2 regions of the Pseudoalteromonas sp. A41-2 genome follow, and region 2 is predicted to be linked to the other one. Evidence: predicted binding sites of a transcription regulator. Region 2 holds the regulator's gene; the other holds the start of a gene.
What was found. The regulator FliA, encoded in region 2, starts transcription of late flagellar genes. The targets are predictions, from matches to a motif close to CTAAAGNTNNNNNNNNNNNNGCCGATA.
Positions count from the first base shown of each region.

Region 1 (18,386 bases), 690 kb from region 2:
GGGTGCGATTATCCAAGCCGTTTCAACAGATACCAATTCAAATATTCTTGCAACGCCCTCTGTCACCACCATGGATAACGAAGAAGCGTCGATGATCGTTGGTCAAGAAGTACCAATTATCACTGGGTCACAAACGGGTTCAAATAATTCTAACCCATTCCAAACGGTTGAACGTCAAGAAGTGGGTGTGAAACTCAAAGTAACACCACAAATTAATGATGGCTCGGCGGTTCAGTTAACGATTGAGCAAGAAGTCTCTGGCGTAAGTGGTGCAACTTCAGTCGATATCTCAGTGAATAAGCGTGCGATTAAAACCACCGTTATGGCCGATGATGGTGGCATGGTCGTGTTAGGCGGTTTAATTGATGAAGACGTACAAGAAAGTGTCTCGAAAGTTCCATTGTTAGGTGACATTCCTATTTTAGGGCACTTATTCCGTTCAACCAGTACCAGTAAGCGCAAGCGTAACTTAATTGTATTTATTCGTCCGACGATTGTTCGTGATGGTATGAGCATGAATAAGTTAAGTCATTCAAAATATAACTTCATCCGTGGTGAGCAGCATAAACAAAAAGAAGATGGGATTGATTTAATGCCATTAACTGATATGCCAATCTTACCAGAATGGAATGATGCGTTGGTATTACCGCCAACGTATGAAGAATACCTGAAACAACAAAACGCAGATGATCGTAAAGATGACTGATGCAATTACAGAGATTAATGACGAGTTAGCGCAGAGTGCGTCTATTGACCATGATGAGCTCTTAACAAGTGATGATCTTGTTAGCTTGCCTGCAAAGCGCTTACCGTTTTCATATGCGCGTCGTGCTGGTGTCTTGCTAAGTAAAAATGGTGATAATTGGACTGTTTTTTATCGCGGCGAATTAGACGTAACGGCTTTACTTGAAGTACGTCGTATTGCGGGACGTGGTTTTTCACTCGAGCAGTTGCCAGACGACAAATTTGAGCTGTTACTTGAGGCTTCTTATCAACGCGATAGTTCTGAAACACAGCAAATGATGGAAGATATTGGCAATGAAGTTGACTTATTTTCTTTAGCTGATGAACTACCGCAAACAGAAGACTTACTCGCAGGGGATGATGACGCACCTATTATTAAACTCATTAATGCCATGCTCAGTGAGGCAATTAAAGAGGGTGCTTCAGACATTCACATTGAAACCTTTGAGCAAGAGTTAGTAATTCGCTTTAGGGTAGACGGTGTCTTAAAAGAAGTTTTAAAACCAAATCGTAAACTTGCATCCTTACTCGTGTCACGTATTAAGGTTATGGCAAAGCTCGATATTGCAGAAAAGCGTATTCCACAAGATGGGCGTATAAGTTTACGTATTGCTGGACGTGCTGTTGATGTACGTGTATCAACGATGCCATCAAGTTTTGGTGAGCGTGTTGTACTGCGTTTACTTGATAAAAATAATGCGCGCTTAAATCTTGAAGATTTGGGGATGACCGAGCGAAATCGCGAATTGTTCGCTGATCTCATCAGTAAGCCTCACGGTATTATTTTGGTAACTGGTCCCACAGGTTCTGGTAAAAGTACCACTTTGTATGCGGGTATGAGTCAAATAAACTCACGTGACCGTAATATTTTGACGGTTGAAGACCCGATTGAGTACGAAATACCGGGGATTGGTCAAACACAAGTAAACACCAAAGTAGATATGACCTTTGCGCGGGGATTGCGTGCAATTTTACGTCAAGACCCTGATGTCGTCATGGTGGGGGAGATCCGAGACCTTGAAACCGCACAAATCGGTGTGCAAGCGTCGTTAACGGGTCACTTAGTTATGTCGACTTTACATACCAATACCGCTGCGGGTGCGATTACCCGTATGGAAGATATGGGAGTAGAACCTTTCCTGTTGTCTTCTTCTTTGCTGGGTGTGTTATCACAACGTCTAGTGCGTACTTTATGCAATAGCTGTAAAGAAGGGCATGTCGCCGACGAGCGAGAGTGCCAGTTATTAGGTGTTAACCCTGCAGAGCCACCGACGATTTACCGTGCTGTAGGCTGTGAAGAGTGTAACTTTAATGGTTATCGTGGCCGTACGGGGATTCATGAATTACTGGTTGTTGATGAGGCTATTCGTGAAATGATCCACAGCGGTAAAGGCGAACAAAGTGTTGAAAAGTACATTCGTACTCGTAGCCCAAGTATTCGTCAAGATGGCTGTAGCCGTGTGTTGGCAGGCCGTACAACCTTAGAAGAAGTCTTGCGTGTAACGCGTGAGGAAGGTTAATTATGGCTGCATTTGAGTACCGCGCCCTGGATGGTAAAGGTAAAGAGAAAAAAGGCATTCTTGAAGCCGATACGGTAAAGCAAATACGTCAAACATTACGTGACCAAGGCCTGATGCCTTTAGAGGTTGTCGCTGCAGCAGAGGGTGAAAAGCAAGTTAAAGGGGCTAAAAAGTCATTATTTAGCGGTTTTTTCAAACCAAAAATATCGACCTCAGATTTAGCGCTGATTACTCGTCAACTTGCCACCTTAATTCAGTCAGCATTACCTGTCGAAGGGGCGGTAATGGCCGTCGCTGAGCAATGTGAAAAACCGCGTTTAAAACGTATGCTCATGTCTGTACGCTCAAAAGTTGTTGAAGGCTACACACTCGCAGATGGTATGAGTGAGTTTCCGCATGTATTTGATGATTTATATCGTGCCATGGTGGCTGCCGGTGAAAAATCGGGCCACTTAGATCAAGTATTAAATCGTTTAGCTGATTACACGGAACAACGTCAGCATATGCGTAGTCAAATAACACAAGCGATGGTATATCCAATCATTCTTGTTGTGTTTGCTATCGCAATTGTTTCAGTGTTGTTGGGCACGGTGGTTCCCAAAATATTAAAAACATTCGAAAAATCAAAACAAGTACTTCCTTGGACGACAGAGTGGGTTATGGCAGCCAGTAACTTTGTACAAAATTATTGGTTTATTAGTTTAATAATTATCACTGCACTCTCAGTGGGAATTAAGCATGCACTCAAACGACCAAAAATTCGTTACTGGTTTGATGAAAAAGTACTTTACTTGCCTGGTATAGGTAAAGTCGCGAGAGGGGTGAATACCGCTCGATTCGCACGAACGTTAAGTATTTTATCTTCAAGCTCCGTTCCCTTACTCGAAGGTATGCGTATCTCTGGTGGGGTATTGGTTAATGAGAAAATGAAAAAATCGGTGCAAGATGCAGCCACCCGAGTCAGTGAAGGGGCGAGCCTTCGTGCCGCTTTACAACAAACGAAACTTTTTCCACCTATGATGCTGCACATGATCGCAAGTGGCGAAAAGTCAGGTGAACTTGAGCAAATGCTTGAGCGAGCAGCAAATAACCAAGATCGTGAGTTTGAAAGCATGGTCAACGTGTCTTTAAAACTTTTAGAGCCAGCGATGATTGCATCAATGGCGGTCATTGTCTTGTTTATTGTTATGGCAATACTGCAGCCAATTATGGCAATGAATAAGGCAGTAGGACTTTAAATTAGGGAACGGTAGAGCAACAGCCAGTAGCTGTCGCTTTATAATAAATTATTGAAGAAAATTAGAGGTATTTTTGTGAACAAACAGTCAGGTTTCTCATTATTAGAAGTCATGGTGGTACTGGTTATCATCGGTATGATTATGTCAATTGTGGCACCAAACATTATGGGCCAACAAGAAGAGGCAGCGATCGACAAAGCACACCTAGATATTCAACAAATTGAAGATGCGTTAAGCCTTTATAAGCTGAAGAATAAAGCCTATCCAACCACAGAACAGGGTCTAGAAGCGCTTGTTACTAAAACGAGCATCGAGCCGGTTCCAAAACGTTTTCCAGATGGTGGTTTTATTGAAAAGTTACCTGAAGATCCATGGGGCAACCCGTACCAACTAATTAGCCCAGGAGAAATTGGTAAAATTGATATTTTTTCAATGGGTCCAGATGGCGAAGCTGGCACCGATGATGACATCGGTAACTGGGATGAAGAAAAGCAATAATGCGTAAACTCAGCCAGATGTTTACCTTTTATACACATCAAGGCTTACTATTATGGTAAGCCTTAATCGTTTACGTTTGGCTGGGCGTGCTAAGCACGCAAAAGGTTTTAGCCTCATCGAAATATTAATGGTGCTTGTGGTGATAGGGTTTGTCACTAAAATGGTGGCCTACAGTTTTGATGGTGGTGCAGAAGAAAAATTAGAAAAACAAGCGCTCAGATTACACACCACGATTAATATGGCATCTGAATTTGCCATCTTAAATCAGGTCGAGTTAGGCTTTCATTTAGATCAAAATGTATTTGAATTTTTAGTGTTTGATGGTGAAAAGTGGGTCACCTTCGATCGTGAAAAATTGTTTGCGCCTATTAAAGTAGACGAAGATTTTAAATTAACCTTGAATCTCGAAGATTTGGCATGGGCACAAGATAACTTACTTGAGCAATCGAACTGGCGTGAATTGATGAGCGGCGGTGACGAAGATAGTTTATTAGAACTTAAAAAGTTAAAGATTCCACAGGTACTGATCCTTTCTTCAGGAGAAGTCAGTGCTTTTCAGTTAGTGTATGAGCTGAAAGAGGAGCGTGAACCGCAGTATTTTATCGAAGGCGAGTTCATGGCTCCTGTTAAACTTCGTATGGAGCCAGAGTAATGACTAAGTCAGCGGGTTTCACTTTACTTGAAGTCATGGTTGCTTTGGCTATTTGTGCCATGGCGGGTATTGCTGCAATGCAGGCAACGGGTGAACACATCAATCACTTGTCGACGATTGAAGAGCAAACATATGCATCATGGGTTGCTGAAAATGTCATAGTTGAGCAGCGAACAAAAGGTGATAAGTGGGCGGGCAAAAATGGCACTAAAGGCAGTGAGACATTGGCTGGTTATGAGTGGTATTGGCGTCAAGATGTCATTGCTACGGCAGATAAAAGCTTCGTGAAAGTCACTATTAATGTGTTTGCTGACGAAAAACTAGAATACCCCATTTATGAACTTGTTACTTATTTAAACAAAGGTGACAAGTAGTGAAGCAACGCGGGTTTACCTTACTTGAAGTTATCGTCGCAATGGGCATTTTAGCGTTTGTGGTGTTATCGACTCATCAAATCTTAGAATCAACCACCAAGGCTAAAGAAGCCTCAGATGAGACAATCGCAGAGCTCAATGGCTTTCAAACGGTATTTCGTCTTATGGACCAAGACTTTAGCCAAATGACGAAACGTCAAGTACGCAATGAGGCGGGAGACTTTCAAGAAGGTTACATTCTTGCTGGGCGTTATGTATTTGACAGTCAATATGATGGCATTGGTTTTGTGCGTGATGGGTGGATTAATCCAATAAACTTGCTGCCGCGCTCTGAGTTACAAGCTGTTGGTTATCGTGTTATCGATGATAACCTAGAGCGCATATACCGAGTATATGTTGATCAGCTCGATAATATGGAACCGCGTTCGCAAGTTATTCTAGAAGATATTGAAGATCTGAAGTTTGAATTTCTTGATGATAAAGACGAATGGCAAGAGCAGTGGCAAGTCGCTGCATTACCGAAGGCTGTTGCCGTGACCATTCAAAAAATAGAACAAGAGCCTATTCGCCGAGTCTTTTTAGTGCCCGGTGAAGGTGTAGTGAGTACTCAGCCATGATGATTAAACGTTCTCAAGGTGCCGCACTTGTTATTGTTTTATTTATTGTCGCATTAGCCGCTATGCTAGCGGTCGAAATGAGTGCAAACCTGATGGTGCAAGTGCAGCGTAGTACTAATATACAAAGTCATCAGCAAGCTAAGTGGTATGCTTTTGCTGCTGAAGAATTAGCGATTAAAGCGATTAAACAAACTAAAAAAGATGACCCTGATAAAATTCATCTAGGGCAAGTCTGGGCGCAGCAAGGTGGGGTTCCTTACCCTGTTGATAATGGCACGTTAAGTGGCACGATTACGGATTTGCAAGCGTGCTTGAACTTAAATGCTTTACGCACAAAACCTGTGCAACAAACCGGCTCGGCTAATAAAACGAACCCAGCGCACAAAGCATTGTTAGCTTTACTTGAGAATATTGAAGACTTACCCGCAGATGAGTCTGAAGAGGCAATGGCTGACAGCGTCTATGACTGGCTCGATGAAGACAGTATTACTTATCGCTCAGGTGCAGAAGAAGATGAGTACTTATCGCGTAAGTATCCCTACATGACTGCAAACAGCTTTTTTGCTTCAACATCAGAGTTGCGTTTAGTTAAAGGCTTCAATCCATTAGTGATGGAAAAAGTATTGCCCTTTGTGTGTGTGATACCAGACAGTGAACTTTTAGCGATTAATGTAAATACCTTGCCTAATGAAAGTGCCATTATTCTAAGCTCGCTTATTGATGGCCTCAGTTTATCAGGCGCAGAAAGTGTATTATCGTCTCGCCCTGAAGAGGGATTTGATGATATGAACGCATTTTTTGAACAAGTTAATCAACAAGGCGCACAAAACGTCGAAGCTGTTAAAGACTTGTTCACCATCAACAGTGATTATTTTAAACTACAAACGCAAGCTGAATTTGCAGAGTTGCGTTTTTCGATGACCACCTTACTCCATGCCAATAATGGTAAAGTAACGATACTGGCGCGAAAATTTGGAGGCGTACAGTGACAGAAATATTGTTGATCCGTGCGGGTCAAACATTACAAGATAGCCTTAGTTGGCTAATTTACTCACCGACAGAACAAGAAATAATTGCGAGCGGCGAAATCGCCAGTGCAGCACAATTAGGTGAGTTAACTGAAAAAGCACAAACCCGTGAAGTGGTTGCTCTTTTACCGAGTGATCAAATTCAGCTAAAAACAGTTGAATTGCCGACTAAATGGAGTCGTAAGTTAGAGCAGGCATTGCCCTATATGCTTGAAGAAGATATCGCGTGTGATGTCGACGACCTATTTATTGCGATTGCTGAGCCTACACTCATAGATGAAAAGCATGCGGTTAATATCGCCATGACCGATCGTGAGTGGTTTGAGCAGTGGCTTGCTACATTCAATGAGCATGATATTGAAGTATTTAAAGTGTTACCTGACGCATTATTACTTCCTCGAGTCGACAATGAAAATACCCTGCGTACCGTTGAACTCAATGGCCAATGGTTATGTAAATTAGGTCACTGGCATATTGCAGCTGTTGAAACAGACTGGCTAGATGGTTATTTGACCGCAATGGGCCACCCAGATGTTGCACATTTTAGTCCAGCCACCGGGTTCCCTGAATCAGTTAATCTTGAGGCAAAAACGGAGCTGTATGATTTACCGCTCGCTTTATTTGCGAAACAACTCCCTGAAATTAGTTTTAATCTACGCCAAGGTGTATATCAATTAAAGAAAAAGTCAGCCATTTGGTGGGGATACTGGCAAAAAGCCGCTATTGCCGCAGGGGTTGCATTGGTATGCAGTGTGGGGGTTAAGTCCCTTGAGTTATATAAACTAAATACTCAACTTGAGAAAACGAAGGCACAAGTTGTGACTAACTATCAGCGCGCTTTTCCTAATAAGAAAGTACGCCCACAGTTGATTCGTAGTCAAATTCGTAATGAACTCGCATTGCTCGATAGCGGAAGTACCGCTGGTTTCTTAGATTTGACTAATGACTTAGTGACTATTTTTAGTGAAGTAAAAGACTTCACGCCAGAAACTTTGCGTTATGACCAAGGCCGCAACGAGTTACGTATTCGTGCACGTGGTAAAGATTTCCAATCGTTTGGAAAAGTAAAAGCAATTTTAGAACAGCGAGGCTTAACGGTTGATCAAGGCTCACTAAATAATGATGGTGATTTTGTCGTCGGTGAAATTAAGTTGCGAGGTGCGGCATGAAAAACCAATTAATTAGTTACTGGCGTTCATTAAAAGAGCAAGAACAACAACTTGTTGTCGTCGCTGGGGTGATTTTTGTTATTTTTATCCTTGTGATGGGAATCTTTAGGCCGTTAAATGCGGCGATTGAAAAAGCAGAACAAGACACGATAAAACAACAAGAATTGCTGGCATGGGTTGATGAGAGCATTGTTAAGTTAAAGGCCAGTGGCAGTGCACGAGTAGCGAATGACCGCAGCTTAAGTCAAATTGTGAATAGCACGCGAAATCGTTATCAGATCACCATCAGTAAAATGCAACCGAATGATAATTCACTGCGTTTAACTATCGATTCTGTCGAGTTTAACAAGTTGGTTGAGTGGCTTGATGAATTAGTTAATTCACAAGGTGTACTGATTGAAAACTTAGACATTAGTAAAGACGATAAGTCTGGTTTTGTTCGTGTCAGTCGTTTGGTACTAGAGAAGTAGACGATGAAAAGAATTATTTTATTAGTCACAGTATTTGTGATGTGTTTTTTGGTGTTTACGCTTATAAAAACACCCGCTGCAATTGCACTAGATTTAGCTGCACCGCATTTACCAAAACAATTGCAACTAGGCAAAGCCAGTGGTTCGCTTTGGGATGGTCGCATAATGCAGGTACGTTTTGATGGTGAGCAACTTAATAATGTACGGTGGAAGTTATCTGGCTGGTCATTGTTGACGGGCAAACTCGTTGGTACGGTGCGCTTTGGTGATCCGCGTGATAAAACAGATATTTCGGGCCATGCTGATTTTTCGTATGGGTTGTTCAATCAAGCTGTTGTGGTAAAAAATACCACACTACGTTTGAGCGTTGAGCGTGCGATGGCGCGCTTAAAACTGCCATTGCCAATTAGTGCACAAGGGCGTGTGATTGTTGATCTCGATGAGTTCAGCTCTGGTCAGCCGTATTGTGAAACGTTAATGGGTGAGATTGCCAGTCCCAATATCGATGTTCAAGGACTTAATGGCTGGTTTAGTGTTGGCCCACTGAGCGGCCGTCTTAGTTGTAAATCAGGCGATATAGCTGTCTTGGTTGACCCTGAAAATCGCTTAGGTCTTGAGGCCGATGCTGTACTAAAAGCCAATTTAGATTTTAAAGTGGCAGGGTATATAAAACCAGAAGCCAGTCTACCAAAAGAAGTGCATGACGCTGCGAAGTTTTTAGGGCGTCCAGATAGCGAAGGACGCTATCCACTTAATTTATAAACACGACTTTAATTGAAGGCATTATGCAAATTCCTGAGTTTTCAAAAGAGCAAAGCGCCTTATTAGCACGCTTTCTTGCTGAGCAAAAAGACGCGCTATCGTTAGCACAAACACACGGTTATTTATTTGCCGTTATTTGTGCGCCCGAGCCATTGGATGTTCATCAGTGGTTTGAGCAAGTTGTCCCTGGTTGTGATGGGCAAATGGATGAGCAGGTATTGTTTGCATTTATGGCGCTATATCAGCAAATCAGTGAACACGTATTTGAAACCGGATACAGCTTACCCGTAAGTTTGCAATTTAATTCTGCTCAGCAGCCGTACCTTGATATGCAAGAGTGTCAGCATTGGAGCCAAGGCTTTATGCTTGGGGCGCAGGGCTATATTGCTAAATTGTTAGCTGCGCCACAACTAGCAAGTGAATTAAAAGAAGCACTTGAGACAGCACAGCAAAGTTTGTGTTTCTTTATACTCGACTCAGCTGATATAGCATCGATTGCCAATCAGCATGGTTTAACCGAAGGGCTGTTATGTCAACAGCAGTATGAAGTGATGAATGAGTTTGCAGCAGGCTTTGCTGAGTTAATCGAAGCCGTTGCAGTAAATAGCCAGCTTTATAATGATGAAGGCTGGGGCTAAGCAAGCTCTAACACAATATCTGTGCAGCCTTTTGCACAACGAACAATGCCTTTGCCAGGCTGTTCAGTCTGTAGGTTTAAGGTAAGGACTCCTTTGCATGTTTCACAATGCATAGTCTGTCCTTTTGCCAACTTTTTTAGCATATTGCGCTGTTTAGCAAATGAATCGCTGGTTTTTTTATTAAGCGCAGAAAAATCCATTATTTATTTAACCTTTCTTCAAGTGCATCCGAAACAATATTACAAACACGTTCTAGGCGTTCACCATAGAAATATAAGTTAATATCTTTTTCACGACAATAATGTAAATGAAAGATTTGCAGTTTATCGTCATTCAAAAAAGCCTCTTCGACGTACTCACGCTCTGAATTCGATAAATTAAGCTGTGACTTAATCGTGTTCTTCGCCATATTCGCGGCGGGGCTGCGGTTAACTTGGCTAAAATCTGAAAGTACGTTCACCCCATCACCTAACAACCGTTCTCTGGGTTCTTTGATCAAAGGGTGATCAATCGTGAACAATGCTAAAATAATAAGTACTAAAATGATAAATTTTTTCATAGCACACAGAACTTTGATCTAAATAAAGAAGGAATTGGGACAAGTTTAATAAAATGGCTGATTTAAAAGCAAGAATATACGATGAAATAATTAAAAAGTTCATATTTTAGATCATTCCCTGAAATTTTTGAGAGATTGAGTATAATACTTTCGATAGGTTGGAAATTTCAGAAAACTCTGAACGAAATGAGATGCATTCTAATTTGTCGTATTGGCTTTATAACCTATTTAACTGCAAACATCAGTTTGAGTTTATTTCCTAGTGGCGTTGAGGAATTTTGATGGATAAACAAATTAAGGTTAAAAACATCCCAACGGAAGTAAAAATCCAAAAACCGGAAAACGCTTCCCATGATGATAGATTTAATCCTCGCAATCGAATTTATGTAAGAGCAGTAACAGGCTTGCATCAGCTGTTAAGGCGACGAATTGGTTTCGTTGGCATGCTTGCATTTATGCTTTTACCTTGGATTAACTTCCACGGACAGCAAGCTGTGCTGTTCGATTTAGTAGGCCAAAAGTTTAATATCTTCGGCCTCACTCTGTGGCCACAAGATTTAACCATTCTTGCGTTTATTCTTATGCTTGCAGCTTTTGCGCTGTTCCTCGTCACCACATTTTATGGCCGAGTCTGGTGTGGTTACACATGTCCGCAAACTGTATGGACATTTATTTTTATTTGGTTCGAAGAAAAGTTTGAAGGCACTGCAAACCAGCGTAAGAAGTTAGATCAACGCCCCATGGACTTTGATAAGTTTTGGCGTAAAACGGCAAAACACAGCAGCTGGTGGCTGTTTTCACTGTATACAGCGTTTACCTTTGTTGGCTACTTTACACCTATACGCCAGCTACTTCCGGATGTTTTTACTTTGGATGCCACAGCCTATTCTTATGGGTGTATCGCATTATTTGCTGTGTGTACATACGGCAATGCAGGGTGGATGCGTGAAATTATGTGTTTGCATATCTGTCCTTATTCGCGTTTTCAGTCGGCCATGTTTGATAAAGACACTTTTACAGTAAGTTATGATGAATCTCGTGGCGAAAGTCGTGGTCCTCGTTCACGTAAACAAGATCCGAAAGAGTTAGGACTCGGTGACTGTATCGATTGTAACTTATGCGTACAAGTGTGCCCGACAGGGATAGATATTCGCAACGGTTTGCAATATGAATGTATCAACTGTGGTGCCTGTATTGATGCTTGCGATGGTGTAATGGATAAAATGAATTACCCACGTGGGCTCATTTCATATACCACAGAGCGAAACTTAGAAACCCCTGAAAATAAAACGCATGCTTTGCGACCTAAATTGATTGGTTATCTTGTTATCCTTGTTGTGTTAACCGGGGCTCTCGTGGCAAATATTGCCATGCGTAAACCAATGGAGCTTGATATTATCCGCGACCGTAATCAGCTATACCGGGTTGACTTTAATGGCTTAGTTGAAAACACCTACACACTTAAAGTGATTAACAAAGCGCAATACGAGCAAACGTTTAATATTACAGTGGAAGGCTTAAATAACTTTGAATATATAGGCAAACAAACATTCACAGTGCCCTCAGGTGAATCTTATAACGTGCCCTTGTCATTAGTGGTTGATCCGTACGATTTGAAAAAGCCGATGACAAAATTCGAGTTTATACTTTCGGTGGAGGGGCAGCCTGAAATTCAGATTTCGCAGCCTAGTAACTTCTTTAAGGCGCAATAATTCAGTACACTGAGCAAATACAATAAAAAGCGGGGTTTTCCCGCTTTTTTTATATAATGGGACACTATGAGTAAATTTAGCTTTGTTGACCTCACACCCGATTCAATTTTAGACGCAGTTGAAAGTATTGGGATCTATGCTGAGTCAGGATTACTTGCTTTAAACAGCTATGAAAATCGCGTTTATCAGTTTAAAGCAGAAGACGGTTACCGATACGTTGTAAAATTCTATCGTCCTGAGCGTTGGAGCAAAGAACAAATATTAGAAGAGCATGCGTTTGCTTTTGAACTTGCTGATGCAGAAGTTCCCGTCGTTGCGCCCGTAGTAAAGGACGGGAAAAGCCTCTTTGAGCATGATGGCTATTTATTTGCCTTATTTCCCAGTGTGGGCGGGCGTATTTTCGAAGTTGATAACTTAGATCAACTCGATGTATTAGGCCGTTTAATTGGTCGTATGCATCAAGTTGCAAAAGCATCTTCATTTAATCATCGCCCAGTGATCAGTTGTGAAGAATACCTTCAGACAGCTAAAGTTCAGTTACAAGCAAGTAACTTGATGCCAACGTCATTAGAAAATGCTTTTTATACGATTTTGGATTTGGTTATTAAAGAAACCACAGCCCAATATAAAAATGTAGAGACAATTCGATTACATGGTGACTGCCATGCGGGCAATATTTTGTGGGCGGGTGATGCACTGATGTTTGTTGACCTCGATGACAGCAGACAAGGTCCTGCAATTCAAGACTTATGGATGATGCTCAGTGGCGATCGTAACAATCAACTGTTACAGTTAGACACCTTGGTAGCAGCGTATGAAGAGTTTTGTGATTTTGACCACAGCCAGCTGAAATTAATTGAGCCATTACGCGCGATGCGCATGGTGCATTACATGGGGTGGTTAGCAAAACGTTGGGATGATCCTGCATTCCCACGGAACTTTTCATGGTTCGCAGAAGACAAATACTGGGAGCAGCAAATACTCGCGTTAAAAGAACAGCTTGCAGCGCTACAAGAACCACCGTTAAAATTATTACCATAAATTTTTAAAAGATAAGTAAAGACGAGAAAACAATGTTCAAAAAATTAAAATTAAGTCTACTCATTCTATGTTTACCTTTTGCAGCACTGGCAGCTGACTTTGAAGCAGGTAATCAATACGAAGTACTAAACACTAAAAAGAGTGCTACACCACAAGTAACTGAGTTTTTCTCATTTTACTGTCCACACTGTTTTAAGTTTGAACCAGTGGCGAAAGCACTGGCCTCAACGCTGCCTGAAGGCACTGAGTTTGTTAAGAATCACGTTAACTTTTTAGGTGGTGTATCGAAACAAACACAAAGTAACCTAAGTTATGCTTACCTAATTGCAAAGCAACATGGTAAAGGTGAGCAAGTGGCCGACCAAATTTTTCATAGCATTCATATTCAACGTGCACCGCTGCAAAATATTAAAGACGTGAAAGCATTATTGGCGACAAATGGTATTAGCGGCGATGTGTTTGACTCTGAAATTGCTAGCATGCCTGTGATCAGTGCAGAAAAAGCGATGCAAGACAAACAGAATAAATACTCAGAGATGGGGGCGGTAACGGGTGTGCCGACTTTTATCGTGAATGATAAATATAAAATTAATATAAATACCATCAAGAGCCAAGAGCAGCTTGATGCGTTAGTAAAGTTTTTATTAGAACAATAATTTTTGGAGTGATTGAATAATGATCAAATTAGTTAAAGCTGCATTTGTGGCCGTGACGCTAGGTTTCGTTGCCACAGCGAGTGCGGCGCAATACGAAGAAGGTAAGCATTATGAAACAATTGATGCGCGAGCTTCTAAAAAGCCTGAAGTGACCGAGTTTTTTTCATTCTACTGTCCTCACTGTAATACCTTCGAGCCAATTGTTGCTGAGCTTAAGCCAATGCTTAAAGACGGCGTTAAATTTAAAAAGAATCACGTTAATTTTGTTGGTCCTCGTGATCCTGAGATCCAAACAGTGCTTGCGCAAGGTTATGCAACAGCAACAGTACTCCCAAATAGCGATGCGTTAGTTGGTGCAATTTTTGACCACATTCATGGTAAACGTGCGCGTATTAATGAGCTTGCAGATATGAAAGATATTTTCGTATCGCAAGGTGTAACTGCTGAAGATTTTGAAAAGTACTACAACAGTTTTTCAGTACGTACGATAGCAGCGAAAATGAAACGCGACCAAGAGTACTATCAACAAAAAGGAGCCTTAAAAGGCGTACCAACCTTTATTGTGAATGGTAAGTATCGTTTAATCTTAGGTGCAGACTCAGGTATTACCGATGCAAAAAGCATGGCTGAGCTAATTAATTACTTAGCAGCTAAGTAAGAGACTCGAAAATATTATTTAAAAGCTCCGCTCGCGGAGCTTTTTTGTTTGGTGAAGAAATGAAAAAACTTTTAGTGTCGAGTTGTTTACTAGGAAAGCCGGTACGCTATGACGGTCAATCACAAAACTTATTACATCCTGGATTAGAGTCACTGAAGCAGCAAGGGCGTATTGTGTCTTTTTGTCCTGAGGTTGCGGGTGGTCTACCTACACCAAGAGCGCCTGCTGAAATTAGCCAGGGTAGAGTATTAACACAGGATGCGCATGACGTCACCGCAGAGTTTAAAGCGGGTGCACAGCAAGCATTACGTGTATGCAAAGAACAAAGGATTCGGTTCGCACTACTCAAAGAGTCTAGTCCGTCATGTGGACGTAATTATATTTATGATGGAAGTCACACAGGGCAAAAGATTCGAGGAATGGGTTTAACTGCAAAGTTACTTAGTGACAATAATATACAGGTGTTCAGTGAACAACAATTGCCAGCGCTATTGGCTGCGCTGGCAAAAGTTTAAGTTATTTACGCTGTAAAAAGACGCCAGACTCAATATGATGTGTATAGGGGAATTGATCAAAAATCGCAAAACGTTTCACTTCGTGTGTTTTGCAAAGGTGATCAAGATCTCGTTCTAATGTCTCGGGATTACAAGAGATATAGATAATGTTGTCGTAGTTCGCCACCAAATCACAGGTAAGAGTATCCATCCCCGCTCGAGGAGGGTCGACTAAAATTGTTTGGCAGTTATAGCCGTTTAGATCAATACCGTCTAAACGTGAAAAAGTACGTTCGCCTTTCATGGCTTGTGTAAACTCTTCACTCGACATACGAATGATATCTAAATTATCGACTTTGTTTTGAGCAATATTGTACTGTGCAGAATAAACCGATGACTTTGAGATCTCAGTCGCAAGTACTCGGTTAAATGAACCGGCTAGTGCAATTGAAAAGTTACCATTACCACAATACAGCTCTAGCAAATCATTATTAAGGGGCTCACACAACGCTTGTGCCCATTCCAGCATTTTAATGTTCACTTTTGCGTTTGGTTGAGTAAAGCTATTTTCTACTTGCTGATAAATGAGTTCTTTACCATTTACGTTCAATCGTTCAACGACATAGTCGTTCCCAATCACTTCTTTTTGCTTACGTGCACGACCAATAAAGTCGATTTTAAACTGGCTGCTTAATTTTGCTTTAAGCTCTTTAATCGCAATTAGCCATTCATCGTTTAAAGGTTTGTGGTAAAGCAAACTAACAAGAATTTCACCACTTAAGCTAGAGAGGTAATCAATCTGGAATAACTTGCGGCGAAGTACCTCACACCCTTTTAAATTTTCAATCATCACCTGCATCACTTCGCCAACGAGTGGCGCGGCGGGATCAAATTCATCAACGCGAATTTTCTCTTTGCTTTGCTGATCAAACATAATGTGGAATAAATCGTCGCCCTCATGCCACACTCTAAACTCTGCACGTTGACGGTAGTGAATTGGATCAGAGCTGAACACTTCTAATGTGTTTACACCAAAGCGCCTAAACTGTGACGTGATGCGCTGCTCTTTCTCACTCAATTGTGCATCATATTGAGTTGTATCAATTTTTATAACCGCCATGGCTGATTACCTTTTATCTCTTAGCTATTTGTCGGCGCTATTGTAGGGAGCAGAGAGGATTTGTCTAGTTTTGTTATTTATTTTAGTGTCGTTTTTTTATACAAAAAACTTAAGTTATGCGATTTTTGGCCGATAATGAGGTAACCATAAAATGGAGTCGGATCATGAAAATTGGCAACCTAGGCTATATGCCTAATACAAATTTGAATAAATACAATGGTAAACAGTCTGTGCAGCAGCCTACCATTCAAAATCGTCAAGATAGCTATCAACAACGTGGCCGCGAACTGGCTGCAAAAGTACTCGACGATAAACTTGCACAAGCACTTGGTTTACCTAAAGCAGAAGAAAAGAAAGATAAACCCCTGTTTGATTTTGATGAGATCGTTAAAAATGTACTCAATTTTGTTGGTGGTGCGCTGCGTAAAGCAAAAGCAGATGGCGCTGATGATGAAAAGTTAAAAGGCATGTTAGGCGAGGCACGCAAAGGCGTACAAATGGGAATCGATGATGCCTATGATGAACTTAAAGAATCAGGCATCTTAAATGACGATATCGAAGAGGGTATCGAAAAATCGAAAGAAGGTATCTTTAAAGGTATTGATGAGCTTGAAGAAGACTTATTTAATCCTAAACCTAATGCCGTGACGGTTAGCCAAGCACAGTACGTGAGCTTAAGTAATAATGCCGAATATACATTTACCACAGCCGAAGGTGATGAAGTCAGTATTAGCTTTGCAGATGCATATGAGAGCAAGTCCGCTAGTAGCTACAGTAAAAACGGTGACAACGAAGCGTATGTCAGTGAATCGTCACAATCACGTGACTTATCTTTTTCTATGTCAGTGAATGGCGATCTTAATGAGCAAGAGCAGCAGGCCATTAACGAGTTGATGGAAGACTTACAAGGCGTTAGCGAAACATTTTTCTCAGGCTCACTCGATGAAGCCTTTGAACAAGCTAAAGAGCTTAACTTGAGTAATGAGCAGCTAGTCGGTTTTTCGATGGATTTGAAGCAAACCAAAACAGTTGCAGCTATAAAAGGGTACGAAGAATATAAACCAACGCCAGAGAAAGAAGTTGCAGAAAAGGTCGCCCCTTTTAACGATGACTTAAAAGAAGCCTTTAATAAAGCTGGTGATATTGGTTTGCAAAATCAACTTGCCGGAATATTGCAATGGTTAAATCAAGATAAAGAAGAAGTCAGTAAATTGGTTGATTATACCAAAGCGATGTTCGAGCAAATGAATACACTACGTTCAGCCAATGAACAGAACTAGTCTTCGCTTTCTTTTTAGATAGTCACATGGCAAACTGCTTGCCTTTCATGATCCGAGGTAAGTAGTTTGTCAGTCCATATAATGGTGTTTGATTCAGGTATTGGTGGGACAACTGTGCTTGAACAGATCCAAGCTTTGATCCCGAATGCAGATTATAGCTATTTTATGGATAATGCCTTTCTGCCTTATGGTGCGCAAACTTCGCAAACAATCATTCAACGCTTATTAGGGCTATTACACTTTATAGACACGCATGCGTTGCATGTTGATATATTAGTGATTGCCTGCAATACAGCATCGACATCTGCGTTAGACGTTATTCGACACTATACAAGTATTGAAGTTGTGGGGGTTGTGCCTGCTATAAAGCCAGCATGTGCCATAAGTAATACGAAGCACATTGGTTTACTTGCCACGCCCGCGACTACAAAAAGCAAATACACCGAGACGTTAATTTTGACACACAGTCAAGGTACAAAAGTGAGCTTGTACGCTTCGACTAAGCTGGTGGAAATTGCAGAAACACTGTTTCATAGTAAAAAACTACTCAAAGCCGAATTCAACGAAGCAATGGCTGAACTCGCTATTGCAGATGATATTGATGTATTAGTACTCGGATGCACACACTTTCCTTTATTAGCCCATGCAATAAATAACTATTACGACAAACGCGTTAAATTGATTGACTCAGGCCGTGCAATTGCAAATCGTGTCAGTAGTATTATTACAACGCAGCAATTAAATTTAGCAACAGACAAAAAAAAGCCGCTGCACTATTATGCAACGGCTCCGATTAGTCACCAGCAATTAAGCGTAGAGCTTGTTACGCTGATTGATCAGATTCCTCACGGAAACTATTAGACTCGTTCTCTTGTTTTTGTTTTGCTTCACGTACTTTTAAAGTACGTTGTTGGAACTCACTATCATTTAATTGATTAATTGCATTGTCAGCATCTGCCTCAGCCATTTCAACAAAACCAAAACCACGACGTTTACCAGTGTTTTTATCTTTCAATAAACGAACGTTAAAGACTTTACCTTGTTCTTCAAATAAAGCGCGTACAACACCTTCATTCGCTCGGTAAGGAAGGTTGCCAACATAAAGTGTTTTTGTTTTTACTTCAGCCTCCTCACTTGCCGTTGATGAGAGTGCTGC
Region 1 covers NZ_CP065231.1:315,681-334,066, forward strand. Annotated here, with positions in the region: gene gspD (type II secretion system secretin GspD) at 1-706, shown strand, start outside; gene gspE (type II secretion system ATPase GspE) at 699-2,264, shown strand; gene gspF (type II secretion system inner membrane protein GspF) at 2,267-3,502, shown strand; gene gspG (type II secretion system major pseudopilin GspG) at 3,578-4,000, shown strand; gene IT970_RS01550 (prepilin-type N-terminal cleavage/methylation domain-containing protein) at 4,053-4,652, shown strand; gene gspI (type II secretion system minor pseudopilin GspI) at 4,652-5,026, shown strand; gene gspJ (type II secretion system minor pseudopilin GspJ) at 5,026-5,643, shown strand; gene gspK (type II secretion system minor pseudopilin GspK) at 5,640-6,632, shown strand; gene gspL (type II secretion system protein GspL) at 6,629-7,840, shown strand; gene gspM (type II secretion system protein GspM) at 7,837-8,310, shown strand; gene IT970_RS01580 (type II secretion system protein N) at 8,314-9,072, shown strand; gene IT970_RS01585 (UPF0149 family protein) at 9,096-9,710, shown strand; gene IT970_RS01590 (hypothetical protein) at 9,707-9,910, opposite strand; gene IT970_RS01595 (hypothetical protein) at 9,910-10,269, opposite strand; gene ccoG (cytochrome c oxidase accessory protein CcoG) at 10,551-11,981, shown strand; gene IT970_RS01605 (serine/threonine protein kinase) at 12,048-13,022, shown strand; gene IT970_RS01610 (thiol:disulfide interchange protein DsbA/DsbL) at 13,055-13,678, shown strand; gene IT970_RS01615 (thiol:disulfide interchange protein DsbA/DsbL) at 13,698-14,336, shown strand; gene IT970_RS01620 (DUF523 domain-containing protein) at 14,396-14,851, shown strand; gene trmA (tRNA (uridine(54)-C5)-methyltransferase TrmA) at 14,853-15,950, opposite strand; gene IT970_RS01630 (DUF5610 domain-containing protein) at 16,115-17,230, shown strand; gene murI (glutamate racemase) at 17,297-18,091, shown strand; gene IT970_RS01640 (RNA recognition motif domain-containing protein) at 18,054-18,386, opposite strand, start outside.
Region 1: a site for FliA is predicted at 16,059-16,085, ahead of IT970_RS01630 (DUF5610 domain-containing protein). Genes of this name have one in related genera too.

Region 2 (14,380 bases):
TTTTCAGTGTGGAGTATTGTCTCTGATGCCTTGTTGTTCCCAATGGCGATGTTTGTTCTCATTATTGTAATAGCGGCATTTATCGGTAACACGTTACTGGGCGGCTTTAACTTTAGTTGGCAAGCTGCAGCGCCTAAAGCCAGCAAAATGTCACCGGCTAAAGGGATTAAACGTATGCTTGGTCCCCAAGCAGGCGTTGAGCTGGTTAAGTCGATATTGAAGTTTGCGGTGGTTGCAGGCTTTGCAGTATTTTTAATTAATACCTTTTTTGATGAAATATTACATCTAAGTATTGAAAGTGCGCCGGGGAATTTCATTCATGCCCTTGAGATTCTAGCTTGGATGTTTTTAGGCCTGACTTGTACGCTAATTATTATTGCAGCGATAGATGCGCCTTATCAAAGCCACAAGCATCACAAAGAGCTTAAAATGACCTTGCAAGAGGTAAAAGACGAATATAAGAACTCAGAGGGTGATCCACAAATTAAAGCCCGTATTCGTCGTACTCAGCGTGAAATGTCGCAAAGGCGTATGATGCAAGACGTGCCAGATGCCGATGTTATCGTGACCAACCCGACTCACTATTCGGTTGCCCTAAAGTACGATACCGCCAAAGCAGGTGCGCCAATTGTACTTGCTAAAGGGGTCGATGAGCTTGCTATGCAAATTCGTAAAGTGGGTAAGGGTAACGATGTGCCTATTGTTGAATCACCCATGCTTACCCGTGCGCTTTATCACACCACCGAGGTGGGCCAGCAAATACCTGATCAACTGTTTACCGCAGTAGCGCAAGTGCTTGCCTATGTATTTCAATTAAAACGCTTCCAAAAAGGGCGTGGTAAACGTCCTGTTCCACTTAATAAAAAGCTCCCTATCCCAGAGGCTTATAAATATTAATTAGCCGTTTAATAACTTGGAATAGTTATTGCAAATTCCGTGTAGTGTCAATTTTTTGAAATTGTTGAATTATGGAATTTAAAGCGGTATTACAACAACTTAATAAAGATAAAAAAGAGTATGCGAAGGGGCTTGGAACACCATTACTGGTGCTGGCAGCCCTTGGCATGGTTATTTTACCTCTGCCTCCTTTTCTTTTAGATATTCTTTTTTCGTTTAATATCGCGCTTGCGCTGGTGGTGTTACTCGTTACGGTTTACACCATGAAGCCCCTTGAGTTTGGTATGTTTCCGGCCGTGCTGTTAATAGCCACTATTATGCGTCTTGCATTGAATGTTGCCAGTACTCGGGTAGTACTCCTTGAAGGTCATAATGGCGGGGATGCTGCTGGTAAAGTAATTGAAGCGTTCGGCTCGGTGGTTATCGGCGGTAACTATGCCGTTGGTCTTGTTGTGTTCCTTATTCTCATTATTATCAACTTTGTGGTTATCACCAAAGGTGCAGGGCGTATTTCAGAGGTGTCAGCGCGTTTTACACTTGACGCTATGCCAGGTAAACAAATGGCGATTGATGCTGACTTAAACGCAGGTTTTATTAGTGCAGAGCAAGCGCGTGAGCGCCGTGAAGAAGTAACGCGTGAAGCCGACTTTTATGGCTCAATGGACGGTGCCAGTAAATTCGTAAAAGGTGATGCTATTGCCGGTATTGTGATCCTTGTGATTAATATTGTGGGTGGTTTATTTGTCGGCATGATTCAACATGACTTAAGCTTCAGCCGTGCGATGGAAGTATATACTCTATTAACCATTGGTGATGGTCTCGTTGCGCAATTACCTTCATTACTTCTTTCAATTGGTACTGCGATTGTTGTGACGCGTCAAAATGAGTCGCATAACATGGGCGATCAGTTTAAGTCGCAGCTAGGAAACGAAAAGTCGTTATTTATCGCTTCAGGTATTTTGATCACCATGGGCCTTGTGCCAGGCATGCCTCATCTTGCATTTTTAAGCTTGGGCGCATTGTTAGGTTACCTTGCTTACTTTACCCAACAACAAAAAATTAAAGCAGAAGCAGAAAAAGCTGAATTGGAAGCAAATGGGGGCGCGCCAGGCACCGGTGTTGCTAACAAGCAAGAGCAAAAAGAATTGGGCTGGGATGATGTACAGCAAGTAGATGTGATTGGTTTAGAAGTCGGTTATCGCTTAATTCCACTGGTTGATCAGTCGCAAGGGGGAGAGCTACTTAACCGTATTAAAGGTGTGCGTAAGAAACTCTCGCAAGAACTCGGTTTCTTGGTACCGCCCGTGCATATCCGTGACAACTTAGAGTTAGACCCTAACGCCTACCGTATCACAATGATGGGTGTATCCAGTGGTGAAGGTGAGCTTAAGCATGGTGACGAACTTGCCATAAACCCAGGGCAAGTATTTGGCCCAATCAAAGGTGTTGAAACAAAAGATCCTGCTTTTGGACTCGATGCGGTATGGATTAAGCCAGACCAGAAAGATGAAGCCCAATCATTGGGTTACACCGTGGTTGATGCGGCTACTGTCGTGGCAACCCATATTAGCCAGCTATTAACAAACAGCGCAGCATTACTATTAGGCCATGAAGAAGTACAGAACCTACTTGATATGTTAGCGAAAAGTCATCCTCGTCTTGTCGAGGGACTGGTTCCTGACGTATTACCATTGACCACGGTTGTAAAAGTGCTGCAAAACTTACTTAACGAAGGGGTCGCAATTCGTGATATGCGTTCAATTGTTCAGACCCTTGTTGAATATGGCCCACGTAGCCAAGACCCAGATGTACTAACGGCTGCAGTGCGAATTTCACTGCGCAGATTGATTGTTCAAGATGCGGTTGGTATGTCATCTGAAATCCCTGTCATAACCTTGGCGCCTGAGTTGGAACAGATGTTGCATCAGTCACTTCAAAATGCAGGTGACGAAGGTGCCGGAATAGAGCCAGGACTTGCAGAGCGACTTCAGCAATCATTAAATGAAGCGCATCAAAACCAAGAAATGGCCGGCGAACCTTCGATATTACTAACGTCAGGAATGTTACGCACTGTGTTATCTCGTTTTGTTAAGTACACCATCCCAGGTTTAAGGGTAATGTCTTACCAAGAGGTACCAGACGAAAGACAGATTAAGATTGTCAGCTCAGTAGGCCAACAATAGGATAGTAAAGGGGTTGTACCATGAAAATTAAACGTTTTTTTGCTAAAGATATGCGCACCGCACTGAAAGAAGTGAAAGATGAATTAGGTGTTGATGCGGTTATTATGTCTAACAAAAAGTTAGCGAATGGTGTTGAAATTGTCGCCGCTGTTGATTATGACAAAGCAGCCCCAAAAGCCGAAGCGAAACCGGTGCCTGCACACACAGCGCCACAACAGTCGCATAATTTCGTAAAACCAGAACCTATGCGCGCTAAACCTGAGCCACAAGCCCAAGTTGCAGACAGCCTACAAGCGTTACTAGAGCGTCAAGCCCCACGCCCTCGTTCGCCAGAGCTTGCTTCAATGTTTAATCAATCTGGTATTGAAACGAGCGAACATTATCAGCCAAAAGCACACAGTTTTGCGCCGCAAGAGCAACCGCAATATTCAGCAAAACCTCGCTATCAAGAGCAAGCAGCACCGCGAGTGCAAACACAAGCACATAGCCTAGGTTTTGATGATGATTTAGACACAGGCTTCGACGATTTAGATTCACCAGCAGAACACAAAACGGCCGCACCCGCAAACCACTCAGAAATGGCGACGATGCGTGAAGAAATGAATGCCATTCGTCAATTACTTGAACATCAAGTGTCTGGTTTGATGCAGCAAGACATGGCGCGTCGCGATCCTACCCGTGCTTGTATGATTGATCGCCTAGCCGGTATGGGCATTGAGCGTGATGTTGCGGAGCAAATGGCGTGTTTTATTCCTGATGACGTTTCGCGTCAACAAGCGTGGCAAGCCTTATTGCAAATGGTTGAAAACCAAATGCATACAACAAATAATGAAATTTTACGTCAAGGCGGTGTGTACGCTTTAGTGGGTCCTACGGGGGTGGGCAAAACCACCACCGTGGCGAAATTGGCAGCCCTTGGAGCACAAAAATATGGTGCAGATAAAGTCGCGCTTATTACAACAGACACTTACCGTATTGGAGCGTATGAGCAGCTAGCCACTTATGGCCGCATTATTGGCTGTGGTGTGAAACAAGTCAAAGACGCAAATGAATTAGCTGAAGTGTTATACCATTTACGCAATAAGCGTCTAGTATTAATAGACACTGCGGGTATGAGTCAACGCGACTTACGCTTAACTGAGCAACTTAATACATTAATGCGCAATCAGCGTGTCGACATTCGCAGTTATTTAGTGTTAAGTGCAACAGCGCAAATTAACGTGCTACAAGAAACCGTTCGCCACTTTAAAAAAGTGCAACTAAGTGGTTGTATCTTCACTAAGTTAGATGAATCACTTAGTTTAGGTGAGATTATTAGTATTGCGATTCAAAATCGCTTGCCAATAGGGTATCTTACTAATGGTCAGCGTGTTCCTGAAGATATTCGCGTTGCGAATGCAGAAAAACTAGTAAAAAAAGCTGAGCAATTATATTTAAAACGAGCAAAAGCACAACATTCACGACGTCAAGCAGTAGCGTCGAACACAGTAGGGATGTATGATTAACACAGTATTAGATCAAGCAAGCGGCCTGCGCAAAATGAATCAAAATAATAATAGTGGCGTTAAAGTTATCGCTGTCACTGGCGGCAAAGGTGGTGTGGGTAAAACGAATGTGTCACTCAATACCGCGATCGCATTAGGTCAGCTGGGAAATCGTGTATTAGTATTAGATGCCGATTTAGGGTTGGCAAATTGTGACGTAATGCTTGGTTTACGTGTCGAGAGAAACTTATCTCATGTTTTATCTGGTGAGTGTGAACTGGATGAAATTCTTGTCGAAGGCCCAGCAGGTATAAAAATTGTGCCAGCGACTTCGGGCTCGCAAAGTATGGTTGAGTTAACACCGTCAGAACATGCGGGGCTTATTCGCGCATTTAGCGAGCTAAATACTGAGTTTGATATTTTAATTGTCGATACCGCTGCGGGTATTTCAGACATGGTATTAAGCTTTTCGCGTGCAGCACAAGATGTTGTTGTTGTTGTGTGCGATGAACCTACCTCAATTACCGACGCTTACGCCCTAATTAAAGTGTTAAGTCGTGAGCATGGCGTTTACAAATTTAAAATAGTTGCCAATATGGTGCGCAATATGCGTGAAGGGCAAGAATTATTTGCTAAACTCTCAAAAGTAACGGATCGATTCTTAGATGTGTCTATGGAACTTGTCGCAACCATTCCGTATGACGAGAATATGCGCAAATCGACCCGCCGCCAAAAAGTGATTGTGGAGTTATTTCCAAACTCACCAGCCGCTGTGGCATTTAAAACATTAGCAACGAAAGCAGTTAAGTGGCCAATTCCAAATCAACCGTCAGGTCATTTAGAATTTTTTATTGAAAAACTAGTAAACGGTTAACTATGACAACATCGGTGAATAAAGCGATGGGATATCAATCAGCACAGAATTTAAATGCGATTGTTGAAAAACATGCCTCTTTAGTTAAAAAAGTGGCGTGTCATCTAATTGCTCGTTTACCTGCCAGTGTGCAACTCGATGATTTGATTCAGTCAGGTATGATTGGCCTTATAGAAGCGTCGAAAAATTTTGATGCGAGTAAAGGGGCCAGTTTTGAAACATTTGCGGGTATTCGAATTCGAGGGGCTATGCTCGATGAAATCCGTCGAGGTGATTGGGCTCCCCGTTCAGTTCACCGTAATGCACGCCTTGTCGCTGAAACGATTTCGGATTTAGAGAGTATTTTAAACCGCGAGCCAAAAGACACAGAAGTTGCTGAAAAACTTGATATTACACTGGATGAGTACCATCATATTCTACATGATGTAAATTCCAGTAAGGTACTGGGTATAGAGGATTTAGGCGTTGATGAAGACGTCATCACACCTATGGGGCATGATTTAGCACTAGACAAACCGTTTAATAATGTTAAAAATGAACGGTTTAACCAGTCTCTATTGACGGCTATCCAATCGTTACCAGAAAGAGATGCACTCGTTTTGTCTTTGTATTACAACGATGAAATGAACTTAAAAGAAATAGGGCACATACTCGATGTTAGCGAATCGCGTGTGAGTCAAATACATGGTCAGGCGATGATTAAGCTCAAAGCAAAAATCAATGACTGGATTAATTAGTAGTAAGTAAATAAGGTTCAAACCTCACCGGAGGATGTTTTGGATAAAAACATGAAAATTCTTGTTGTTGATGATTTTTCTACAATGAGACGTATCATTAAAAACCTGTTAAGGGATTTAGGTTTTACCAATGTGCAGGAAGCTGATGATGGTTCAACAGCATTGCCGATGTTGCAAAATCAAGAGTTTGATTTTGTTGTAACAGATTGGAATATGCCTGGAATGCAAGGTATTGATCTATTACGCGCAATTCGTGCTGATGATAGCCTTAAACATATCCCCGTGTTAATGGTGACAGCTGAAGCGAAAAAAGAACAAATTGTTGCTGCTGCTCAAGCGGGTGTTAATGGCTATATCGTCAAACCATTCACTGCTGCGACACTGAAAACCAAATTGGAAAAAGTGTTTGAACGTTTAGGTTAATCTAAGGGGAGAGGCTTATGTCAGCACTTGCTGCGCCTCAAATAAGTTTAGAGCAAGCTCGTCAACTTGTTGAGTATCTTGAAAATGGTGAACAAGAGAAAGCTGATAAGCTGATACTTGAAACAGCATCAAAAGAACAATCAGAGTTGTTTGCTGAAGTCGGTAAATTGACACGACAACTTCATGAAGCACTAAAAAACTTCGATCTTGATACTCGACTCACAGATTTAACAACAGAAGCAATCCCGGATGCAAAGCAGCGCTTGAATTATGTCATGGAAATGACTGAAAGCGCGGCCAATAAAACGATGGATGCCGTGGAAGCGAGTTTGCCTATAGCACAACAGCTCGCTGATGAAATTGCTACGATTAAACCAACGTGGGATCGTTTAATGAATCGAGAAATTGAACTCGGTGAATTTAAAACGTTATGCCACAGCTTAGATAAGTTCATGAATAACTCGCACACCAAAACAGATGAGTTACAAGGCTTGATGACCAACGTGCTAATGGCGCAAGATTATCAAGACTTGACGGGGCAGGTAATACGCCGTGTTATCGAATTAGTGCGCGAAGTAGAAGACAGTTTAATCAATCTCTTAACTGTATTCGGCAGTCAAGACGATGGTCAAATAAAACAAGAAAAACAGGCCATAGACAAAGCACCTGCACAAAGCGATACGCTGGCAGGTCCAGAAGGGCCAATTATTGATAAAGAGTCACGCGATGATGTTGTTTCAGGACAAGATGAAGTTGATGACCTATTATCAAGTCTGGGCTTCTAAGAGGAGAGTAGCTGCATGAGCTTTGAAGTCGATGAAGATATTTTACAGGATTTCCTTGTTGAAGCAGGGGAAATTTTAGAGCTTTTGTCGGAGCAATTGGTCGAGCTTGAAAATAATCCAGATGATAAAGACTTACTAAACGCTATTTTTAGAGGCTTTCACACCGTAAAAGGTGGCGCAGGCTTTTTAAGCATGACTGAGCTTGTTGATGCGTGTCATGGTGCTGAAAATGTGTTTGATTTGTTGCGCCAAGGCGTGCGCAGTGTAACTCCAGAACTTATGGATGTTATTTTACAAGCCCTCGATACAATCAATGAAATGTTCGCGACAATTCAAAATCGTGAACAACCAGAGCCAGCAGATCAAGCCCTCTTAGACGTCCTACATAAATTAAGTCAACCACCAACAGCAGAAGAGCTCGCTGGTGAAGACACAACCGTAACAGACGAAGTAGCAGAAGAAGTCACTGTTGAGCCTGAACCGGTTGTTGATACACCCGAAGTTACTGCTGATGTCTCTAGTAATATTGATGACGACGATCCGTTTGCATTTGATATGTTATTTGATGGGGGATTGGGTGATACCCAAGCTCAACCACAAAACATAGATGAAATTACTGAAGATGAATTCGAAAGCTTGCTCGATGAGTTGCACGGTAAAGGCCAAGGGCCTGCATCAATCACATCAGACACCATGAGCAGTGACAGCGATGATATTACCGATGATGAGTTTGACAGCTTATTAGATGAGCTTCACGGCGTTGGCAGCTTTGGTGAAGTAAAAGCCGACAAAATTACCAGCCAAGCTCCCGTTGAGCCAAGCGCTCCGGTCGAGCAAAGCCCCCCTGCAGTCAGCAATGAAGGCTCTGATGATGAAATTAGTGATGATGAGTTTGAAGCATTACTTGATGAATTACATGGCAAAGGCAGTGCGCCGCAATCATTAGAGACAGATAAGCCTCAAACGCCAGAAACAACCAAAGTTGAGCCAGCAAAACCTGCGGCCCCAGTGGCTGCAAAGGTTGAGCCTGCTAAACCTGCGCCACAACCTGCAACGAGTAAGCCTGCGCCAACTGAAAAAGCGCCTGAGAAACAGGCAGCTGCTGCGGCGAAAAAAGCGCCGCCTCCCCAAGCTGAAACAACCGTGCGTGTCGACACTAAACGGTTAGACCAAATTATGAACATGGTTGGTGAGTTGGTGTTGGTGCGCAATCGCTTAGTGAGCCTTGCAAATAACACCAACAGTGAGGCGATGGGGAAAGCCATTTCGAACCTAGATGTCGTCACGGCAGACTTGCAAGGTGCGGTAATGAAAACCCGCATGCAGCCAATTAAGAAAGTATTTGGTCGTTTCCCGCGTGTTGTTCGTGATTTAGCACGTAGCTTGAAAAAAGACATCAACTTGCTATTAGTCGGTGAAGAAACCGACTTAGATAAAAACTTAGTTGAAGCCCTTGCTGATCCACTTGTTCACTTAGTGCGTAACTCTGTTGACCATGGTATCGAGATGCCTGCGGTGCGCGAAGCGGCCGGTAAGCCTCGTACAGGGACAGTTACGCTTTCAGCATCGCAAGAAGGCGATCATATTCTGCTCACCATTCGTGATGATGGTGCAGGTATGGATCCTGAGAAGCTGAAAAAAATAGCAATAAACAAAGGGGTTATCGATCACGACCAAGCGAGTCGTTTATCGGACACTGAAGCGTATAATTTAATATTTGCACCTGGTTTTTCAACCAAAGAGGAAATCTCAGATATTTCAGGTCGTGGTGTGGGTATGGATGTGGTGAAAACCAAAATCACCCAACTAAATGGCTCTGTGAACATTCAGTCTGAGCTAGGTGTTGGAACCATACTTGAGATCAAAGTACCTTTAACACTGGCAATCTTGCCGACTCTGATGGTTATTGTGGGTGAGCAAACCTTTGCTTTACCACTGGCTGGGGTGAGTGAAATTTTCCATCTTGATTTAACAAAGACCAACGTTGTCGATGGGCAACTGACAATTATTGTCCGTAAAAAAGCGATTCCATTATTTTATTTACAACATTGGTTAGTGAAAGGAGCCAATCGCCAAGAGCGTAAAGCAGAAGGTCATGTGGTTATCGTACAGATTGGTACTAAGCAAGTGGGCTTTGTCGTTGACTCATTAATTGGTCAAGAAGAGGTGGTGATAAAACCTCTCGATGCTTTACTGCAAGGTACACCAGGTATGGCAGGCGCAACAATCACTTCTGATGGTGGCATTGCACTGATTTTAGATGTACCAAGTATGCTAAAACATTACGTTGGCTAATAATAGTTAGGCTCAATAATTTTAAAGTGCAGCTAATATGCTGCACTTTATGGCATAAATAACAAGAGAGTGCTAATGGCAGTCAAAGTATTAGTTGTTGATGATTCAAGCTTTTTTCGTCGCAGAGTAAGCGAAATATTAGAGCAAGACAGCGACATTCAGGTAATAGGGTTTGCTGTAAATGGCCGCGAAGCAGTTGATAAAGCGCGTGAGCTAAAACCAGACGTTATTACAATGGATGTTGAAATGCCGGTACTTGACGGCATTAGTGCTGTTAAAGAAATTATGGCAGCAACGCCTACGCCAATATTAATGTTTTCTTCGTTAACCCGAGATGGTGCAACAGCCACGCTAGATGCACTGGACGCGGGGGCGCTTGATTTCTTGCCTAAAAAGTTTGAAGACATTGCAAGAAACAATGAAGAAGCGATTGCCTTACTACAAAATAAAGTAAAGGAAATAGGGCGTCGCCGTATTTCTCGTTTTACACGTCCTTTGACTTCACCTCGTCCGGCGTCCCCGACACCTGCAACTAGCACGCGAACTGGCGGCATTGTTCAGCCAGATCGTAGTTTTAGCCGTTCAACTCCCGCAGCGCCTTCGCCGTCGAGTAATGTTAGAGCGTCAGGGAAACAGTACCAAGTTGTTGCAATTGGCACCTCGACAGGTGGCCCCGTTGCGCTGCAAACAATATTAACGCAACTACCTGCTAATTTTCCGCACCCCATATTACTTATTCAACATATGCCGGCTGCATTCACGCCAGCGTTTGCTGCACGTTTAAATGGCCTGTGTAAAATCAATGTGAAAGAAGCACAGCAGGGTGACAGACTGATGCCTGGCACTGCGTATTTAGCACCGGGTGGTCAGCAAATGCTGATAGAGGGACGTGGCTCTGCGCGCACACTGCGTGTGTTTGAAGATGACAGTCCGCGTATTACCTATAAACCCAGTGTCGATGTTACATTTGCCAGTGCTGCAAAAGCATTTGGTGGTGATGTATTAGCGGTAGTGCTGACTGGTATGGGGGCTGATGGTCGTGATGGTGCTCGCATGCTGAAGCAAGTGGGAGCCACTATTTGGGCACAAGATGAAAAAACCAGTGTGGTTTATGGTATGCCACAGGCCGTTGCTAATGCGGGTTTAGCCAGTGAAAACCTAGCTCTTAATGATGTTGCTACACGCTTAATACGTGAGACTGGCTGTGGATAAGCTGTCTTTTCTTGGATTAATCGTTGCTATTTGTGCCATAACCTTCGGCTACGCGCTTGAGGGAGGGGTTGTCAGTGCTTTGTTCAATGGTCCTGCCTTAATTATTGTACTTGGCGGAACTTTAGGTGCGGTCATGCTGCAAACACCAGGCAGTGTGTTTACTAAAACGCTGAAAATTAGTCACTGGGTGTTTTTTCCGCCTTACCATGACGTGGACGCCGCGATTGAACAAGTGAAGCGGTGGTCACAAAAAGCGCGTCAAGAAGGGTATTTAGTTTTAGAGTCTGAAGCGCTTGCGCACCCAGACCCCTATGCTGCAAAAGGTTTAAGCTTGCTTGTTGATGGCGCCGGCGAAAATAAGCTCAGAGATACGCTAGAGATTGATTTAATGCTTGAACGCGAACGTCTGTTAGAAGTCAGTCGCGTGTATGAAGCAATGGGCGGCTATAGCCCCACAATTGGCATATTAGGGGCCGTGCTTGGCCTTATTCAGGCAATGCAATTTATTACTGACCCAGAAAAGTTAGGCGCAGGCGTTGCAACGGCGTTTATTGCGACGATTTACGGCGTCGGTTTAGCTAATTTATTGTTCCTGCCAATGGCAAATAAGCTAAAACAACAGATTGAACAAAAAATGCTGTATCACGAATTACTTGCTGAAGGCATTATTGCGATTGCTCAAGGCGAGAGCCCACTCAATATTGAACTTAAACTTGAGGCGTACCGTGTCGAACGTCCAAGCTTAGTCAGTGAGTAAGTTTTTATGATGCGCCGTCGTATGCGTCATACCACTCAAAAAAGCCAGCACACAGAGCGCTGGTTAGTCTCTTATGCGGACTACATGACTATCATGTTCGCTTTTTTTGTTGTTATGTACGCTATCGCTATTAGCAAGAATGAAGATTTTCAAATTTTGTCTGATTCGCTTGAGCAGGTGTTTGAAAAGTCAGCTCGAAAACAGGAGCAGGCAGGCACAGGCGTCAATGGGACGGGTATTTTAACTGACCGTGTGACCCCTGAAAACGACATTTTGTACGGTGAAAGTATACGTAAAGATGAGCAAGGCCCCGAGTTACTCGACGGTCAAAGTGAAACCAGCAATATAGATAAAAAGCACTTAGGTAAACCCCTTGATAGCTTGCTTACCAAGTTACAATCGGCATTAATCGATGAAATTCGGGATGGTGAGGCTAGTTTAGAGCTTCATCAAGATTGGCTTATCATAGAATTGAGCTCAGGCATGTTATTTTCATCGGGTAGCGCAGTTGCACAACAACGAGCAAAGGAAGTGGTTGCTCTAGTTAAAGAGATTATTGCCCCTGTTGATAACTATATTCGCGTTAGAGGCTACACGGATAATGAAGGTATCCGTAATGAAATGTTTCGTTCTAACTGGGAGTTATCTGTTGCACGTGCCACGTCTATACTTGTTGAGCTTGAAAGTTTAGGAATTAACCCTGCACGAATGGCAATTGAAGGGTATGGCCAGTATTCACCGTTTGCCAGTAATGATACAGCACAAGGTCGAGCCGAAAATCGTAAAGTCGTGGTGGCATTATCTAAATACGGTTTACCGCCAGAGCCAAAGCAGAATAATGATCAACCAATGGATGTCGCACCTGAAGAGCCTGCTGAAATTGAGTTGCCAAGCAATGATAACACCATTAAAGTGATTCAATTACCCCATGGTGGGATTCGAATTACCACGCGCAATGAACAATAATAAGGTGTGATGTGAAAATTTGGACAGTAGCGAATCAAAAAGGTGGAGTAGGGAAGACAACAACAGCTGTTAGTCTTGCTGGTATTCTAGCATTACAAGGAAAGCGCGTTTTACTCATAGACACCGATCCGCATGCGTCACTTACTTATTATTTTGGCATTGATTCAGAAGAGCTGGAAGTCAGTGTTTATGATATTTTTGCCCGCGGCAATAGTATGGCAAGTGAAGAAATTTTACAGGCGCTGTGCCCTTCAACGCTTGAAAACCTTGATATAATGCCCGCGACCATGGCCATAGCAACGCTTGATAGAAGCATGGGCAACAAAAATGGCATGGGCCTTATTTTAAAAAAAGCACTGGCTAAAATTAGTGAGCATTATGACTACGCTATCATTGACTGCCCGCCAGTCCTTGGGGTGCTGATGGTTAATGCATTAGCTGCCAGTGAGCGTATTTTGGTTCCTGTGCAAACTGAATTCTTGGCATTGAAAGGGCTTGATAGAATGATGCGTACTATGGAGTTAATGCAAACTTCACAGTCGAAACAATACCAATATACAATTATCCCTACTATGTACGACAAGCGGACTAAAGCATCCCTTGAAGCCTATAAAACGTTGCAGGATAATTACAAAGACAAAGTGTGGTCTGGTGTAGTGCCGGTGGATACAAAATTTAGAGATGCGAGTTTGGCACAACAAGTGCCGATTCAATTTTGCCCGCGTTCACGCGGGGTTTTTGCATATCGCGCGTTACTTGATTTCTTAATTGCACAAGGTTAACGATGAGTAAGCATTTATTTGCCAATGAAAAAGTGATGACCCAATACTTGGGTGCCTTGCTGTGCGAAGATGAACCTGCTGAACAAAATCTAGAGCCTGTTGCAAAATTACTGGAGCAAGTAAAACAACCAAAAGTAGATATTGCTCCGCCAGAAGCGGCACCTGAACCCGAAATACCCCTAGTTGAACCGACTAAAGAGCTTGAGAAAACCGAGAACCAAGCTAATATCAAAGATATAGTCGAGAAATCTAGCAATGACATTGCAGCTAAAACGTCATCTGAACGTCAAGAAGACTATTTTGATGGTGAGTTTCAGGCTTTATTTTTTGAGGTGGCAGGGTTAACCCTTGCAGTGCCGTTAAAAGCATTAGGCGGTATCCATCAACTTGCAGAGGTAAACCAATTATTTGGTAAGCCTAAGTGGTTTAAAGGGGTCATGCTTAACCGCGATGAAAAACTGAATGTGGTAGACACCGCTCGCTGGGTTATGCCAGAAAAGTATAATGAAAAGCTAGAACAATCACTAGATTATCAGTATTTAATCACCTTAGGTGATAGCCAATGGGGATTGTTGGCTGAAAAGCTCGTAAATAATATTACGCTTCGCAAAGAAGATGTAAAATGGCGAGCAAAATCAGGTAAGCGGCCTTGGCTTGCTGGGGTTATCAAAGAAAAAATGTGTGCCTTGATTGATGTTGAAAATTTATATCAATTGCTAGAGCAAGGCTTAGACAGCCGTGAGCAGTAACTATTATTACGGAGTAATAGCATGAGTGAAGAAAGACTACTGTCAGCGAATAAAAATGCTGATAGCAACGATGAAGTGTTACAGTGGGTAACCTTTAAACTTGAAGCAGAAACGTACGGCATTAACGTAATGCAAGTACAAGAAGTACTTCGCTATACCGAAATTGCTCCTGTACCAGGCGCGCCTTCTTATGTACTGGGCATTATTAACTTGCGTGGTAATGTTGTTACGGTTAT
Region 2 covers NZ_CP065231.1:1,004,478-1,018,857, forward strand. Annotated here, with positions in the region: gene flhB (flagellar biosynthesis protein FlhB) at 1-897, shown strand, start outside; gene flhA (flagellar biosynthesis protein FlhA) at 969-3,080, shown strand; gene flhF (flagellar biosynthesis protein FlhF) at 3,101-4,585, shown strand; gene IT970_RS04675 (MinD/ParA family ATP-binding protein) at 4,578-5,438, shown strand; gene IT970_RS04680 (RNA polymerase sigma factor FliA) at 5,465-6,175, shown strand; gene cheY (chemotaxis response regulator CheY) at 6,215-6,598, shown strand; gene IT970_RS04690 (protein phosphatase CheZ) at 6,616-7,383, shown strand; gene IT970_RS04695 (chemotaxis protein CheA) at 7,399-9,678, shown strand; gene IT970_RS04700 (protein-glutamate methylesterase/protein-glutamine glutaminase) at 9,754-10,890, shown strand; gene IT970_RS04705 (flagellar motor protein) at 10,883-11,647, shown strand; gene IT970_RS04710 (flagellar motor protein MotB) at 11,654-12,613, shown strand; gene IT970_RS04715 (ParA family protein) at 12,625-13,395, shown strand; gene IT970_RS04720 (chemotaxis protein CheW) at 13,398-14,144, shown strand; gene IT970_RS04725 (chemotaxis protein CheW) at 14,166-14,380, shown strand, end outside.